4 regions of the Streptomyces sp. NPDC051172 genome follow, and region 2 is predicted to be linked to each of the others. Evidence: riboswitches for the same ligand, from Rfam matches in the RefSeq annotation. Region 2 holds a riboswitch; each other region holds the start of a gene.
What was found. A riboswitch is a leader RNA that binds a small molecule or an ion and turns the genes downstream of it on or off. The one in region 2 is predicted to bind thiamine pyrophosphate.
Positions count from the first base shown of each region.

Region 1: another riboswitch for thiamine pyrophosphate. It lies ahead of AB0N07_RS04505 (thiamine ABC transporter substrate-binding protein); the one in region 2 lies ahead of AB0N07_RS28875 (tetratricopeptide repeat protein).
Region 3: another riboswitch for thiamine pyrophosphate. It lies ahead of thiO (glycine oxidase ThiO); the one in region 2 lies ahead of AB0N07_RS28875 (tetratricopeptide repeat protein).
Region 4: another riboswitch for thiamine pyrophosphate. It lies ahead of thiC (phosphomethylpyrimidine synthase ThiC); the one in region 2 lies ahead of AB0N07_RS28875 (tetratricopeptide repeat protein).

Region 1 is NZ_JBFBBE010000005.1:93,596-97,800, forward strand. It holds gene AB0N07_RS04490 (phosphatidate cytidylyltransferase) at 1-203, shown strand, start outside; gene AB0N07_RS04495 (SRPBCC family protein) at 357-806, shown strand; gene rlmN (23S rRNA (adenine(2503)-C(2))-methyltransferase RlmN) at 907-2,013, shown strand; TPP riboswitch at 2,037-2,144, shown strand; gene AB0N07_RS04505 (thiamine ABC transporter substrate-binding protein) at 2,232-3,308, shown strand; gene AB0N07_RS04510 (iron ABC transporter permease) at 3,353-4,205, shown strand, end outside.
Region 2 is NZ_JBFBBE010000054.1:36,721-40,925, forward strand. It holds gene AB0N07_RS28860 (MBL fold metallo-hydrolase) at 1-242, opposite strand, end outside; gene AB0N07_RS28865 (aldehyde dehydrogenase) at 432-1,889, shown strand; gene AB0N07_RS28870 (ferredoxin) at 1,896-2,129, shown strand; TPP riboswitch at 2,197-2,384, shown strand; gene AB0N07_RS28875 (tetratricopeptide repeat protein) at 2,441-3,304, shown strand; gene AB0N07_RS28880 (TetR family transcriptional regulator) at 3,354-4,004, opposite strand.
Region 3 is NZ_JBFBBE010000039.1:44,935-49,139, reverse strand. It holds gene thiE (thiamine phosphate synthase) at 1-10, opposite strand, end outside; gene AB0N07_RS23730 (Rv2175c family DNA-binding protein) at 170-541, opposite strand; gene AB0N07_RS23725 (FAD-dependent oxidoreductase) at 634-1,875, opposite strand; gene AB0N07_RS23720 (hypothetical protein) at 1,908-2,258, opposite strand; TPP riboswitch at 2,312-2,423, shown strand; gene thiO (glycine oxidase ThiO) at 2,421-3,575, shown strand; gene thiS (sulfur carrier protein ThiS) at 3,572-3,772, shown strand; gene AB0N07_RS23705 (thiazole synthase) at 3,775-4,205, shown strand, end outside.
Region 4 is NZ_JBFBBE010000015.1:83,176-87,380, reverse strand. It holds gene AB0N07_RS12020 (hypothetical protein) at 1-52, opposite strand, end outside; gene thiC (phosphomethylpyrimidine synthase ThiC) at 676-2,496, opposite strand; TPP riboswitch at 2,489-2,678, opposite strand; gene AB0N07_RS12010 (YibE/F family protein) at 2,750-4,205, shown strand, end outside.

The sequences.
Region 1 (4,205 bases), on a different contig from region 2:
AGGGCCTGATCCTCGGCGTCGCGGTCGCGGCCAGCGCCACTCTGGGCGACCTCGGTGAGTCGATGATCAAACGGGACCTGGGCATCAAGGACATGGGCACGCTGCTGCCGGGGCACGGCGGCATCATGGACCGGCTGGACTCGCTGCTGCCGACTGCGCCGGTGGTGTGGCTGCTGATGGTGCTGTTCGTGGGGTCCGGCTGACCGGCCCGTGACGCGTGGAGCCCCTGCCCTTCCGAGGGCGGGGGCTCCAGGCTTCGGGAGGGCTTTCCGGACGATGGCGCACCGGTCGGCCGAGTGGGACGATTCCGATGTAAGCCCTCAAAGGGGATCTCCCGAACCCGAAGCGGAGGCGCCATGTCCACCATCCATGAGGAGTTCGACGTGGACTGCCGTCCTGAGGACGCCTGGGCGTACATCATCGACCCCTCCCACATGCCGGAGTGGCAGCTCAGCGCGGTCGCCGCCGAACAGCTCGACGACCACCCCTTCGGACTCGGATCCCGGGTCCGGGTCACCCGGCACGTAGGCGCCCGCGACATTCCGATGACCATGGAGTGCACCCAGTACGAACCGCAGCGCTCCTGGACCGTACGCGGGATCGACGGCCCTGTCAGGGGCAACTTCCACGGCGAGATCACGCCCCTCGACGACGGCCGCCGTACTCACGTGACCATGGACCTGGACTTCGAGGGACGCGGCCTCGGCAGGATCCTGCTCCCGCTGGTCGTCCGCCAGCAGGTCCGCAAGGAGATGCCGCGCAACGAGCAGTTGCTCAAGGACAAGCTGGAGCACACCACCACCTAGGCAGGCCTTGTTGCTGTCGCCGGTCTCCCGGAGGCTTCACTTTCACCCGCATTCTTGGTGGAGCGGGCCACACCATTGGATCTGCGACACTGGTACAGCCATGCCTAAGCCCGGAGAACTCACTTTCGTCGCCCCCCGTGGAGCCAAGAAGCCGCCGCGGCATCTTGCCGATCTCACGCCCGCCGAGCGCAAGGAAGCGGTGGCCGAGATCGGCGAGAAGCCGTTTCGTGCCAAGCAGCTGTCGCAGCACTACTTCGCGCGGTATGCGCACGACCCGGCGGAGTGGACCGACATCCCGGCCGGTTCGCGCGGCAAGCTGCAGGAGGCGCTGCTTCCCGAGCTGATGACGGTCGTACGGCATCTGTCGACCGACCAGGGGACGACGCGCAAGACCTTGTGGCGGCTGTTCGACGGGACGCTCGTCGAGTCGGTGCTGATGCGCTACCCGGACCGGGTGACCATGTGCATCAGCTCACAGGCCGGCTGCGGGATGAACTGCCCGTTCTGTGCCACCGGGCAGGCCGGGCTCGACCGGAATCTGTCCACCGCCGAGATCGTGCACCAGATCGTCGACGGGATGCGGGCTCTCAGGGACGGAGAGGTGCCTGGAGGGCCCGCGCGGCTGTCCAACATCGTCTTCATGGGGATGGGTGAGCCGCTCGCCAACTACAAGCGGGTCGTCGGGGCCGTACGGGCCCTCACCGACCCCGCTCCCGACGGGCTCGGGCTCTCCCAGCGCGGCATCACCGTCTCGACCGTCGGCCTCGTCCCGGCCATCCACCGGTTCGCCGACGAGGGCTTCAAGTGCCGGCTCGCCATCTCGCTGCACGCGCCGGACGACGAGCTGCGCGACACCCTCGTCCCCGTCAACACCCGGTGGAAGGTGCGCGAGGTCCTCGACGCCGGCTTCGAGTACGTCGAGAAGAGCGGGCGGCGGCTGTCGATCGAGTACGCGCTGATCCGGGACATCAACGACCAGGCGTGGCGCGGTGACCGGCTCGGACGGCTGCTCCGCGGCAAGCCCGTGCACGTCAACCTCATCCCGCTGAACCCGACCCCCGGCTCGAAGTGGACGGCGTCCCGGCCCGAGGACGAGAAGGCCTTCGTCGAGGCCATCGCCGCGCATGGTGTGCCGGTGACCGTCCGGGACACCCGTGGGCAGGAGATCGACGGGGCCTGCGGTCAGCTCGCGGCCACCGAGCGGTAGCCTGAGCCGGTACGTACATCTTCATATTCCGACAGGGGAGCGCCACAGCGCTGAGAGTGCGGCAACCGGGCCGCAGACCCTCTGAACCTTGCCCAGGTCATTCTGGGTAGGAAGTTCGGTCTTCACTCGAGCTGTTGCGCCCTGCCCGGAAGCCGGTGGAATGCTCCGGCGCTTCCGGGCAGGGCCGCGTCTCTTCCTGGTCAGCCAGGAGGAATTCAGTGCACACCAAGACGTTCGTGGCCGCCGCGGTCGGCCTCGGCCTGATCACGCTGTCCGCGTGCGGGTCCTCGGCCGGCAGTGGAGGCTCGGCGGACTCCAGGACCGTGACCCTCGTCAGCCACGACTCGTGGGCCGTCTCGAAGAACGTTCTCGCGGACTTCGAGAAGCAGTCCGGATACAAGGTCAAGGTCCTCAAGAGCGGCGACGCCGGGCAGGCCGTCAACAAGGCCATCCTCACCAAGGACAACCCGCAGGGCGACGTCTTCTTCGGCGTCGACAACACCCTGCTCTCGCGGGCGCTCGACAACGGGCTGTTCCAGTCGTACGAGGCGAAGGGCGCAGACCGGATCCAGGCGCAGTACCGGGTCGACCAGGCACGGCACCGGGTCACACCGATCGACTCCGGTGACATCTGCGTCAACTACGACAAGGCGTACTTCAGCAAGCACAAGCTGGCACCGCCCCAGACGCTCGACGATCTCGTCAAGCCCGCGTACAAGAACCTGCTCGTCACCGAGAACGCCTCCACCTCCTCGCCCGGCCTCGGCTTCCTGCTCGGCACGGCCGCCAAGTACGGCGACACCGGCTGGCAGGGCTACTGGAAGAAGCTCAAGGCGAACGGCGTGAAGGTCGTCGACGGCTGGGAGCAGGCCTACAACGAGGAGTTCTCCGGGTCCGCGGGCGGCAAGAAGGCCAAGGCGGACCGGCCGCTCGTCGTCTCCTACGCCTCCTCGCCGCCCGCCGAGGTCATCTACGGCGACCCGAAGCCGAAGACCGCGCCGATCGGAACGTCGTACGGCACCTGCTTCCGGCAGATCGAGTACGCCGGGCTGCTCAGCAACGCCGGGAACACCAAGGGTGGGAAGGCGTTCATCGACTTCCTGGTGGGCAAGGAGTTCCAGGAGGACATGCCGCTCAACATGTTCGTCTACCCGGTGATCGAGGGCGCCAAGGTGCCGCCGGAGTTCGTGAAGTACGGGCAGCCGGCCAAGGACCCCGAGACCATGGCCCCGACGAAGATCGCCGCCAACCGTGACCAGTGGGTCAAGTCGTGGACGTCACTCGTACTGAAGTAGCCGTCCGCCAAAGGCGGACGGGGAGCGCGGTGCGGCTCGGTCTGATGGCCGTGCCGGTCGCGTTCTTCGCCGCCTTCTTCGCCTGGCCCGTCGCCGCGATCGTGGCGCGCGGGCTCAAGGTCGACGGGTCGTGGCAGTTCGGGCGGATCGCGGACGTCGTCACGCAGTCCGACATCCGGCACGTCCTGTGGTTCACCACCTGGCAGGCGCTCGCCTCCACCGCGCTCACGCTGCTGGTCGCGCTCCCCGGCGCGTATGTCTTCGCGCGCCTCGACTTCCCCGGCAAGCAGGTGCTGCGCGCCGTCGTCACCGTCCCGTTCGTGCTGCCGACGGTCGTGGTGGGTACGGCGTTCCTGGCGCTGGTCGGGCGCGGGGGACTGCTCGACGAGCTGTGGGGCGTACGGCTGGACACCACCGTCTGGGCCATCCTGCTGGCGCATGTCTTCTTCAACTACGCCGTGGTCGTACGGACCGTAGGCGGCCTGTGGGGGCAGCTCGACCCACGGCAGGAGGAGGCGGCGCGGATGCTGGGCGCGTCCCCGTTCAGGGCCTGGCGGAAGGTGACCCTGCCGGCGCTCGCGCCCGCCGTGGCCGCCGCCGCGCTGATGGTCTTCCTGTTCACCTTCACCTCCTTCGGCGTGGTGCAGATCCTCGGCGGCCCGACCTTCTCCACCCTCGAAGTGGAGATCTACCGGCAGACCTCGGAGATCTTCGACCTGTCCACCGCCGCCGTGCTCACGATCGTCCAGTTCGCCGCCGTCGGCGCGATCCTCGCCGTGCACGCCTGGACCGTACGGCGGCGGGAGACAGCCCTGCGGCTCGTGGACGCGAACGTCACGGCGCGGCGGCCGCGCGGGGCCGGGCAGTGGGCGCTGCTGGCCGGAGTCCTCGCCACCG
Region 2 (4,205 bases):
CCGTGGTGGTCGGGGTGGTGGTGGGTGATGACGACGCCGTGCACCTCGCCCACCGCCGTACCGCAGGCCGTCAGCCCCTCGGCGAGCGTGTCCCAGGAGGCGGGGTCGTCCCAGCCCGTGTCGACCAGTACGGGCCCGCGGTCGGTGTCGACGACGTAGACCAGCGTATGGCCGAGCGGGTTGTCCGGGATGGGGACCTCGATCGACCGGACGCCTCCGCCGTGGTCGTACACCTGCGTCATGGGCTCCCCAATCACCGCGGACCGGCCACGCTCGGCCCACTATAACTAGAACGCGTTTCGATGGGAGCCCAAGTCACCTGTCCACGCGGTCAACTCGTGTGCGGCCCGTGGACTCCTCCGAGGGGAACTGGTATCAGTGCCGTATCTGATGAACCGTCAGAGACAGGCGCTCCGGGGAGGCAGTCGGCCATGACCGAGCTCGTGGAACACGGACAGCTGTTCATCGGCGGGGAGTTGACCGACCCCCTCGGCAAGGACGTCATCGAGGTGATCTCACCGCACACCGAGGAGGTCATCGGGCGGGTGCCGCACGCCTCGCGGGAGGACGTCGACCGGGCCGTCGCCGCCGCCCGCCGCGCCTTCGACGAGGGGCCCTGGCCGCGGATGACCCTCGACGAACGGATCGAGGTCGTCACCCGCATCAAGGACGCGATCGCCGTACGGCACGAGGAGATCGCCCGTGTGATCTCCTCCGAGAACGGGTCCCCGTACTCCTGGAGCGTCCTCGCGCAGGCGCTCGGCGCGATGATGGTGTGGGACGCGGCGATCACCGTCGCCCGGAACTTCACGTATGAGGAGCAGCGCGACGGCGTGCTCGGGAAGATCCTGGTGCGGCGCGAGCCGGTCGGGGTCGTGGCGGCCGTGGTCCCCTGGAACGTCCCGCAGTTCGTGGCCGCCGCCAAGCTCGCGCCCGCGCTGCTCACCGGCTGCACGGTGGTGCTCAAGCCGTCACCCGAGTCGCCGCTGGACGCGTACATCCTGGCCGACATCACGCGCGAGGCCGGGCTGCCCGAGGGCGTGCTGTCGATCCTGCCCGCGGACCGCGAGGTCAGCGAGTACCTGGTCGGGCATCCCGGGGTCGACAAGGTCGCCTTCACCGGTTCGGTGGCGGCCGGCAGGCGCGTGATGGAGGTGGCCTCCCGCAACCTCACCCGCGTGACACTGGAGCTGGGCGGCAAGTCGGCGGCGGTCGTCCTGCCGGACGCGGACGTGGCGACCACCGTCGCGGGCGTCGTCCCGGCGGCCTGGATGAACAACGGCCAGGCGTGCGTGGCCCAGACCCGCATCCTGCTGCCGCGCTCGCGCTACGACGAGTTCGCCGAGGCCTTCGCGGCGGCGGCGAGCGCCCTGGTCGTCGGCGACCCCCTGGATGCGGCGACCCAGGTCGGCCCGCTCGTGGCGAAGCGCCAGCAGCAGCGCAACCTCGACTACATCCGCATCGGCCAGGAGGAGGGCGCCAAGATCCTCACCGGTGGCGGCCGCCCGCCGGGCCTGGACCGCGGCTGGTACGTCGAACCGACCCTCTTCGGCGACGTCGACAACTCCATGCGCATCGCGCGGGAGGAGATCTTCGGCCCGGTGATCTGCCTGCTCCCGTACGGCGACGAGTCCGAAGCCCTGAAGATCGCGAACGACTCCGAGTACGGGCTCAGCGGCAGCGTGTGGACGGTGGACGTGGCTCACGGCATCGAGGTGGCTCGGCAGGTCCGCACCGGCACGTACTCGGTGAACACCTTCAGCCTCGACATGCTCGGCCCCTTCGGCGGCTACAAGAACTCCGGCCTTGGGCGGGAGTTCGGGCCCGAGGGCTACGGCGAGTACCTCGAACACAAGATGATCCATCTCCCGGCAGGCTGGGAGGGCTGAGTGACCATGGGCGACCGCTGGCACGTCGAGGTCGACCGCTCCGTCTGCATCGGCTCGGCCCAGTGCGTCCACCGCGCGACCGGGGCCTTCCGCCTCGACTCCGCCATGCAGTCGCACCCCGTCGAGCCGGAGACGGACGCCGACGAACGCATCCTGGAGGCGGCGGAGAACTGCCCGGTGGAGGCCGTCGTGATCACGCTGCTGGGGAGTGGGGAGCCGGTGTTTCCGCCGGAGGAGTAGAGCCAGAAAAAGTACCATTTCAGGGGTTTCATTCCAGGTCGGATGTTCTATTCTGGGAATTGGCCTACGGGACGAGTGAGGGAGCCCGAACCGGAGTAGCCGATTCTGGCGTGAAGCAGTCAGTCCGCTGGGACCGACGTCGACGGTCCGGGCTGAGAGGCCGGAAGGCCGTGGATCGCAAGGTCCACGACTGGAAGGCGACCTCCACCACCTGACCCGGGTAGCACCGGCGAAGGGAACCCGTCTCGTAGGTCCTTGGTGTGCCCGCTACGCTCCAGCGGTTGCCGTAGGAGCGATCGGGGCGGGGAAGAGTGCGAAGGTCCGAGGCCAGAAAGCTGATCAAGCAGGCTCGTGAGGCGTGGCAGGCCGAGGCGTGGCCGCGCGCCGCCGGCCTCTACGAGCAGGTGCTCGCCCATTTCCCGGACGAGAAACCGAGCGCCAACTGGTGGTACAACGCCGCGCTCGCCCACAAGTTCCTGCGGAACTGGGCGAAGGCGTACGAACTCGGACGCGAGGCCGCCGCGCGCTCCCCGCGCGGTGAGGGCGACCCGGCGTACTGGAACCTGGGCATCGCGGCGACCATCCAGCGCGACTGGGCCACGGCCCGCGACGCCTGGGCCGGCTTCGGCATCGCCCTCCCCGACGGTGAGGGCGAGATCGTCGGCAGCTTCGGCAACGCATGCGTACGGCTCGACACCGGCGGCAAGCGCGAGGTCGTGTGGATCGAGCGGCTGTGCCCGACGCGGGGGCGGGTGGTGAACGTCCCGGTGACCGGAGGGCGGCGGTACGGCGAGATCGTCGTCCACGACGGCGAGCCGAAGGGGGAGCGGATCCTCGACGGCGTGACCTTCCCCGTCTTCGACGAGCTGCTCCTCTTCGAGGCCTCCGAGCTGCCCACCATGGAGGTGACCGTGGCGGCCGGCGAGGCGGTCGACCTGCGGGCCCTGCTCGACCTGTTCGGCGAGCACGGCTACGGCGCGGAACCGGCCAGCAGCGCCCGCGTGCTCTGCGGCTGCTGCAGCGAGGGCACCCACCAGCAGGACCGGAGCCTGCCGACAGGCGCCCAGACGGTGTCCCTCGCGGCCCCCGAGGAGGAGGCGCGGCGGCTGCTGGCGCAGTGGGCGGACGGCGCGACGATCGGGCGGAGCTGGAGCGGGCTGGCGGCGGTCGGCTGAGACGTGCCCCGGGGCGCCGCCGAACCGCGGCCGGCTTCCTCCGCTCTCCTCAGGACGGTTTCCCGGACGCCTTCGGATCCGTCAGGTCGATCAGCCGGCAGACCGTCTCGATGTCGATCTTGACCTGGGCGATGGAGGCGCGGCCCGAGAGCCAGGTGATCAGGGCCGAGTGCCAGGTGTGCTCGATGACCCGGACCGCGGAGAGCTGCTCGGGGGTCGGGTTCTCCTGGCCCATCGCGTCCAGGATGATCAGGGTGGTCTGGCGGGAGACCTGGTCCACCTCGGGCGAGACGCTGCGGTCGGCGAAGGTCAGCGCACGCACCATCGCATCGGCCAGATGCGGCTCGCGCTGCAGCGCGCGGAAGGCCCGCATCAGCGTCTCGGCGACCCGCTCGGCCGCCGTCTCGCCCTGCGGCGGCTTCTTCCGCAGCGTGCCGTGCATGTGCTCCAGCTGGTCCTGCATGGTGGCGACCAGCAGATGGATCTTGGACGGGAAGTAGCGGTAGAGGGTGCCGAGGGCGACCTGCGAGGACTCGGCGACCTCGCGCATCTGCACCGCGTCGAAACCGCCCCGGCTGGCCAGCTGCGCGCTCGCGTGCAGGATGCGCCGACGACGCGCCTCCTGCCGCTCCGTGAGGGGCGGGGAGGCCGGCTGCGAGGTACGTGCTTCCACCTTGGCCACCTTCGCTTGCGCAGGCATGGATCCCGTTCCGTGACAGTCGGTGAGGGCTGGTGATCGCACCGAGTTTGGCAGGGCCTCGGCCGTGGCGCGAATCACCTGATCCACTGCTCACCGCACCCCTACCTGCCGGTAGATTCAGAGCCTCCTGGACGATCAAGTCTGAAACTTGTTCTAGATTAGCGTCCCGGCGTAATCTCGCGGGACAGTGCAGGCAGAAGG
Region 3 (4,205 bases), on a different contig from region 2:
TGTCGGGCATACGAGGGTCCCCCGTGGGTGTCGTTCCTGGTCGGCGGCGTACGGGCTGCGGCCGGCCGTGGCCGTCGGTTTCTGCGGGCCGCAGTGAACCACGGCCGCGGCCCTGCCTGCGCGGACCTCGGCCCGTACGCCGGACGGTGTTCGGTTCAGCCTGTTCGGATCAGACGGCGAGCGCCTGGGCCCGGCGCTTCACCTCCGTACCGCGATTCTCGCTCAGTGCCTGCGCGGGGGTGCCGGGCAGGCTGTCGTCGGGGGTGAAGAGCCACTCGATCATCTCTTCGTCGGTGAAGCCGTCGTCCCTCAGGAGCGTCAGGGTGCCGGTCAGGCCCTTGACGACCTTCTGCTCGGCCTCGTCGATGAATGCGGCGGGCACGTGCAGCGCTCGGTTCTCACCTCGGCGTACGGCGATGAGCTGGCCCTCCTTGACCAGCTGCCGCACACGCGTCACCTCGACATCGAGCATCTCTGCGATGTCGGGGAGGGTGAGCCAGGCGGGGACGAGAGCATCGATCTTTGCGTCAATCTCGGTCACGGACTCAAGCCTGCCATCCCGCACTGACAGTCGGAAGCCAGAACCGTCCGACCTGGGGGTTTCGCCGTCCCGTCGGGGCCGCCGTCCGGGTACTACGCCGTGGCCGTCTTCATGGGCCGCGCCGGGTCCACCAGCAGCTCCGGGTCCATCGCGGCGCCCGCCTCGATCAGCCGTCTGCCCTGCGCCAGGTCCCTCGGCCTGCCGACCGCCAGCAGGGCGACCAGGCGGCTCTCGCGCAGCCAGCAGACGGACCAGGCGGGGCCCGAGGGGTCGCCGCGCCACAGGGTCGTGTCGGCGGCGGTGTGATGGCCGGCGTACTGGACGAAGCGGCCGAACTGCTCGGACCAGAAGTACGGGACCGGGTCGTAGACCGCGGGGGGCTCTCCGGTGGCCTCGCCGATGATGTTCGCGGCCACCGTGCGCGGGCCCTGCAGGGCGTTGTCCCAGTGGTGGACCAGCAGACGCTCGTCGTACCGTCCCGAAGAGAAGGAGGCGCAGTCGCCGACCGCGAAGATGTCCGGTGCCGAGGTGCGCAGGTGGGCGTCGGCGACGACTTCGCGGTGCGCGCCGAGCTCGATGCCCGCGCCGGTCAGCCAGGCCGTGGCGGGGCGCGCGCCGATGCCGACCACCACGGCGCCCGCGGGCAGCCGGGAGCCGTCGTCGAGGACGACCGCGCCGGGCTCGATGTACGCCACGCGCGCGTGCGTGCGCAGTTCGGCGCCCGCGTCGGCGTACCAGGCGGCCATCGGTGCGGCCACCTCGGCGGGCAGCGCCCCGGCGAGCGGCCGGTCGGCGGCCTCGACGACGGTGACCGCGCAGCCCGCCTCGCGCGCGGCGGTGGCGAACTCCGCGCCGATCCAGCCCGCGCCGACGACCACGATGTCGTGTTGCCTGGCGAGCACGGGCCGCAGCCGCTCGGCGTCGTCCAGGGTGCGCAGCAGATGCACCCCGGGCACGCCCTCGGTGCCCGGCAGCGTGACCGGTTCCGCGCCGGTCGCAAGGACCAGGACGTCGTACCGCACCGGCCCGGCCTCGGTGTCCAGCTCGTGCTCGCCGGGGCGCACGCCGAGCACCTCGCACCCCAGCCGCAGTTCGATGCCGAGCGCCTCGAAGTCGACGTCGAAGGCGGAGCCCTCGGACTTGCCGAGCAGGACGGCCTTGGACAGCGGCGGCCGGTCGTAGGGCTGATGGGGTTCGGCGCCGATCACCGTCACGGTGCCGGTGAAGCCCTGTTCGCGCAGGGCGACCGCGGTCTGGACACCGGCCATGCCCGCGCCGACGACGGCCACGCGCCGCCCCGGTGACGTGCTCTCTTCCCGCGTCTGCTCGCTCACCTGATCACCATAGACAACTGACTATTTGTCAGTCAGGAGTCGTGCTCAGTGACCTGCTCCACAACACTGGTCCCGCTGCCCGACTGCGACTCCCAGTCCCAGGTCTCCTCCAGTCGCATACGCCCGTCCGGCAGCTCCACGACAGCCGAGACGCAGTGCCCCGAGGACGTCGTCCCGTCGTGCTTGAGCTGTACGTACCGGAAGTCCAGACGGTCACCTGACCGAGTACCCACGAGATGCCCGCGCACGACGTCGCCGCCCGCGTACTCGGCCCAGATCTCGCCGCCCTGCTCGTGGTACGTGAACCGGGTCCGGGTACCCACCTGACCTGGGGCCTGGTCGGCGACGGGGGCGAGGACGAGGCCGTCCAGCGAGCGGGGCATGACGGAAGGCTCCCTTACAGAGGCACGGCGGGTCGGGCTAGGGTGGCCAACGTACAAGCACTCGCGGGAGCCCGGACGCACCGGGCTGAGAGGGAGGCTGGCGGCCTCCGACCGTACGAACCTGATCCGGGTCATGCCGGCGAAGGGAGGGGCTGGACGCCCATGTCGTCACGTACGTCAGACGTCCTCGTCATCGGGGGCGGGATCATCGGCCTGGTCACGGCCTGGCGGGCCGCGCAGCGCGGCTTCGCCACGGCCGTCGTGGACCCCGAACCGGGCGGCGGGGCCGCTCAGGTGGCCGCCGGGATGCTGGCCGCGGTCACGGAACTGCACTACGGCGAGCAGACCCTGCTCGGCCTCAACCTGGAGTCCGCCCGCCGCTACCCGGGCTTCGCGGCCGAGCTCACCGACCTCACCGGCCAGGACCTCGGCTACCGCCGGTGCGGCACGCTCGCCGTCGCCCTGGACGCCGACGACCGCGCCCATCTGCGCGAACTGCACGCCCTGCAGCGGGAGTCGGGCCTTGAGTCGGAGTGGCTGTCGGGGCGCGAATGCCGGCGCCTGGAGCCGATGCTCGCACCGGGCGTGCGCGGCGGCCTGCGGGTGGACGGCGACCACCAGATCGACCCGCGGCGGCTGGCACGCGCGCTGGTGGCCGCGTGCGAGCGGGCCGGAGTCGTGTTCCACCGGGCGTGGGCCGAGCGGTTCCACGTCGTACGGGACCGGGCCTGCGGCGTCACCACGACCGACGGCGCCGAGTTGGGCGCGGGCCAGGTGGTGCTGGCCGCCGGCAGCCTCAGCGGACGGCTGCCGGGCGTCCCGGACGACGTGCTGCCGCCCGTACGCCCCGTGAAGGGGCAGGTGCTGCGGCTGACCGTGCCGAAGCGGTACGCGCCGTTCCTGAGCCGCACGGTACGCGCCGTCGTCCGCGGCAGCCATGTCTACCTGGTGCCGCGCGAGAACGGCGAGCTGGTCGTCGGAGCGACCAGCGAGGAGCTGGGCTGGGACACGACGGTCACCGCGGGCGGCGTGTACGAGCTGCTGCGCGACGCGCACGAGCTGGTCCCCGGGATCACCGAGCTGCCGCTGACGGAGACGCGGGCCGGACTGCGCCCCGGCTCCCCGGACAACGCGCCTCTGCTCGGCCCGACCGAACTGCCCGGTCTGCTGCTGGCCACCGGCCACTACCGCAACGGCGTGCTGCTCACCCCGGTCACCGGCGACGCCATGGCGCACGCCCTGACCACGGGTGAACTCCCGGACGAGGCACGCCCGTTCACTCCCAAGCGTTTCGCGCTCCTGGAGCAGCCCGCATGAACATCTCCGTCAACGGAGAGCCCAGGGAATTCGCCTCCGGCACGGCTCTCGACACCGTCGTACGCGCGCTGACCCCGGCTCCCTCCGGAGTGGCCGCCGCCCTGAACGAAACCGTCGTCCCGCGCGCGCAGTGGCCGTCGACGTCCCTCTGCGAGGGGGACCGCGTCGAGGTCCTCACCGCCGTCCAAGGAGGCTGACCATGGCCGACGACCCCTTTGTCATCGGCGGTACGTCCTTCACGTCCCGTCTGATCATGGGCACCGGCGGTGCCCCCAGCCTCGACGTCCTCGAGCGGGCGCTGGTGGCGTCCGGCACGGAGCTGACGACGGTCGCGATGCGGCGCGTGGACCCCTCGGTGCACGGCTCGGTGCTGTCCGTCCTGGAGAAGCTCGGCATCCGGGTGCTGCCGAACACGGCGGGCTGCTTCACCGCCGGGGAGGCCGTGCTGACCGCCCGCCTCGCGCGTGAGGCGCTCGGCACCGAACTGATCAAGCTTGAGGTGATCGCCGACGAGCGCACCCTGCTGCCGGACCCGATCGAGCTGCTGGACGCGGCGGAGACCCTGGTCGACGACGGATTCACGGTGCTGCCGTACACCAACGACGACCCGGTTCTCGCGCGCAGGCTGGA
Region 4 (4,205 bases), on a different contig from region 2:
CGACTGCCGTCGGCACCGCCCTTTGCATCATCCGCGCGGCGTACTCCGCCACCCGTTCCCGGTCGTTCCACAGGGGGAGGAACCATCGGTACGACGAACTCGTAGAGGTGAGCGTCTTCGTCGATCACAGTCTCGAACGTGCGGTGGTACGGCGTGCGGGGATGCTCCGGAAGACCCCAGAACTGGTCGGGTCCCCAGGTGGCGACTTGCTCATTGCTGAAGTAGTCGCCCTCCTGCCCCGGAGTGATCAACCGCGGCTCCACACGGATCAGCGACGGCAGGTAGTTGCCTTCCGGCAGCAGGGATCCGAACGCAAGCAGAATGCCGTCGTCCAGGTCGGAGACCCGACCGGCGAGGCATTCCTGCATGCCCTCCGACGACAGCGTCTGATTGGCGCCCTCCAGCCGCTGGAACAGAAACATCATCGAGGACCAGCAACCTGCGGCCCGGCGCCGACCCCAGTCCCTGGAGCTCGGTCGCGAACCGCAGCCTCGCCTCCGATCCGGGCACTCCGAGCCTGCGCGGCTCGCCCACGACGATGCTCATCATGCCCGTGACCGTATGAGAGCCACCGCCAGGCACCAGACCGCTCCCCACGAAGAGCCGGCCTGTACACCCGGCCGTCGCCGGACCCGGGCCCCACCATGAGCAACGGGCCCGACGACAGGTGGCCGCTCAGTCCGCGATCGGCAGGTACACCCTGTTGCCGCTGGCAGCGAACTCCTTGGACTTCTGCAGCATGCCTTCCGCGACCTCCTCCGGCGACGCCCCCTCGACAGCGCCACCACCGAACCGCTCTGTGATGCTTTGGCTGATCTTCATCGAGCAGAACTTCGGCCCGCACATCGAGCAGAAGTGGGCGGTCTTGGCCGGCTCCGCCGGGAGGGTCTCGTCGTGGAACTCCCGTGCCGTGTCCGGGTCCAGGGCGAGGTTGAACTGGTCCTCCCACCGGAACTCGAAGCGGGCGTCGGACAGCGCGTCGTCCCATTCCTGCGCCCCGGGGTGCCCCTTGGCGAGGTCGGCCGCATGGGCGGCGATCTTGTAGGTGATGACACCGGTCTTGACGTCGTCACGGTTGGGCAGGCCCAGGTGTTCCTTGGGCGTGACATAGCAGAGCATGGCCGTGCCCCACCACGCGATCATCGCGGCACCTATGCCGGAGGTGATGTGGTCGTACGCCGGCGCGACGTCCGTGGTCAGCGGGCCGAGCGTATAGAACGGAGCTTCATCGCAGATCTCCTGCTGAAGGTCGATGTTCTCCTTGATCTTGTGCATCGGGACGTGTCCCGGGCCCTCGATCATGGTCTGTACGTTGAAACGCTTGGCGATCCGGTTGAGTTCCCCGAGCGTGCGCAACTCAGCGAACTGCGCCTCGTCGTTGGCGTCCGCGATCGACCCGGGCCTGAGGCCGTCGCCCAGCGAGTACGTGACGTCGTAGGCGGCGAGGATCTCGCAGAGTTCCTCGAAGTTCTCGTACAGGAACGACTCCTTGTGGTGCGCGAGGCACCACGCGGCCATGATGGAGCCGCCACGCGAGACGATGCCGGTCTTGCGGTTCGCGGTGAGCGGGACGTACGGCAGGCGGACGCCCGCGTGGACCGTCATGTAGTCCACGCCCTGCTCGGCCTGCTCGATGACGGTGTCCTTGTAGATCTCCCAGGTGAGCTCCTCGGCGCGGCCGTCCACCTTCTCCAGGGCCTGATAGAGCGGCACCGTGCCGATGGGGACGGGGGAGTTGCGCAGCACCCACTCACGCGTGGTGTGGATGTTGCGGCCGGTGGAGAGGTCCATGACCGTGTCGGCACCCCAGCGGGACGCCCAGGTCATCTTCTCGACCTCCTCCTCGATGGAGGACGTCACCGCGGAGTTGCCGATGTTGGCGTTGACCTTCACCAGGAACCGCTTGCCGATGATCATCGGCTCGATCTCCGGGTGATTGACGTTGGCCGGCAGTACCGCGCGGCCCGCCTCGATCTCCTGGCGGACCACCTCGGGCGAGACGTTCTCCCGGATGGCCACGTACTCCATCTCCGGCGTGATCTCCCCGCGGCGGGCGTACGCGAGCTGCGTGACCGCCTTGCCGTCGCGACTGCGGCGCGGCTGGCGCGGCCGGCCCGGGAAAACCGCGTCGAGGTTGCGCAGACCACCTCGTGGAGAGGTGTGCTTGATCCCGTCGTCCTCGGGACGGGCGGGACGGCCCGCGTACTCCTCCGTGTCGCCGCGCGCGATGATCCAGTTCTCGCGCAGCGGGGCGAGCCCCCTGCGCACATCGGTGTCGACGAGCGGATCGGTGTACGGGCCCGACGTGTCGTACAGCGTGACCGACTGCCCGTTGGTGAGATGCACCTGACGGACCGGCACCCGCAGATCGGGGCGCGAGCCCTCGACATACGCCTTGTGCCAGCCGATGGACTTCCCGGCCTCCTGGGACTTTTCGCCCTGAATGGGCTGTTCGTCCTGGCTGGAGGCAGGCGTGCGTGCGTCCTTGTTGGTCATGAGACCTACTCCCTACGCCGGCATTACCCGGTAACAGGTTCGGCGGTCGACGCAGCGGTTTCCGTCTGTCGATGTTTCGTGGGGAACATCACTCGACTTCGGTGATGTTCCACGTGAAACATCGCTGGGACGGAGGTCAGCGCCCTCTCAGCCCGGTGCTCCGAGCTCCCGCGTGTGCAAAGGTGCCTCCACGCTAGCGTCAATTCGGGCGCGCTGAACAGAGGGCCCCTGTCGTTCTTGCGATGATCTGGCGGTGACCACGACACATCAGCCCTCCTACCCCCCTCCGGAGCCGCCCCGCGGACATCGCTCCGAAGACGGCAGCCGCCATGGTTCCGGGGCTGGACACCAGCACGGGCCGGGGGCCGGCGCCGGGCACGGTCACGAGGCAGGTGGCGGGCACGGGCCGGGACACGGCCATGGTTCGGGTGGCGGGCACGGTCACTCGCACAGCCACGGTCCCGCGGCTCCGGTCTCCAAGCACCTGCGCAAGGTCATCGCCGCCATCCTCATCCCGTTCACCGCGGCCGTGGCAGTCGGGCTCGTGGTCCTGTGGCCCGGCGGCGCCCCGCCTCACGCACGCACCGGTGTGGGTTTCGACCGGCAGACCCAGCAGGCGACGGTCGCCAAGGTCGTGAGCGTGAGCTGCAAGTCGGTGAACGCCTCGGGTGAGACTGCGACGGGGGACACCTCCACCGCCGAGGGCTCCTCCGCCCAGCAGCAGGCGAAGGGCACCTGCAAGAAGGCGACGATCCGCGTCGACTCCGGAAAGGACAAGGGCCGTACGTTCACCGAGATCGTGCAGCCGGACCAGTCACGGCAGCTGCATGAGGGCGAGAAGGTCGTGGCAGCCTACGAGCCCTCCGCTCCGAAGGACCTTCAGTACTCGGTCGCCGATGTGAACCGCCGCTTCCCCATGGCGCTGCTGGCCGGCATCTTCGCGCTCGCCGTCGTGGTGGTGGGCCGGATGCGCGGCCTGATGGCCCTGATCGCGCTGGCCGTCAGCTTCCTGGTGCTGACCTTCTTCATCCTGCCCGCGATCCTGCAGGGTTCGGATCCACTGCTCGTGGCGGTGATCGGATCGAGCGCCATCATGCTGATCGCGCTCTACATGTGCCATGGTCTGTCGGCCCGTACCTCCGTGGCGGTGCTGGGCACGCTGCTCTCGCTCGTCCTGATCGGCCTGCTCGGCTCCGAGTTCATCGGCTGGGCAGCCCTGACCGGCAACACGGACGACAACACCGGTCTGATCCACGGCCTGTACCCGTCGATCGACATGAGCGGCCTGCTGCTGGCCGGCGTCATCATCGGTTCGCTCGGTGTCCTCGACGACGTGACGGTCACCCAGACGTCGGCGGTCTGGGAGCTGCACGAGGCGAATCCGTCGATGGGCTGGCGGGGGCTGTACCGGGCGGGCATCCGCATCGGCCGCGACCACATCGCATCCGTCGTCAACACTCTCGTCCTCGCCTACGCGGGCGCCGCGCTGCCCCTGCTGCTGCTCTTCTCCATCGCACAGAGCAGTGTGGGGACGGTCGCCAACAGCGAACTGGTGGCGGAGGAGATCGTACGCACGCTGGTGGGCTCGATCGGCCTGGTCGCCTCGGTGCCGGTCACGACGCTGCTCGCGGCACTGGTGGTCGCCGCCGACCGTCCGGGCCGGGAGCAGGCGGCGGGCACGGTGGGCGCAGCACCTGCTGTGGCGCGCA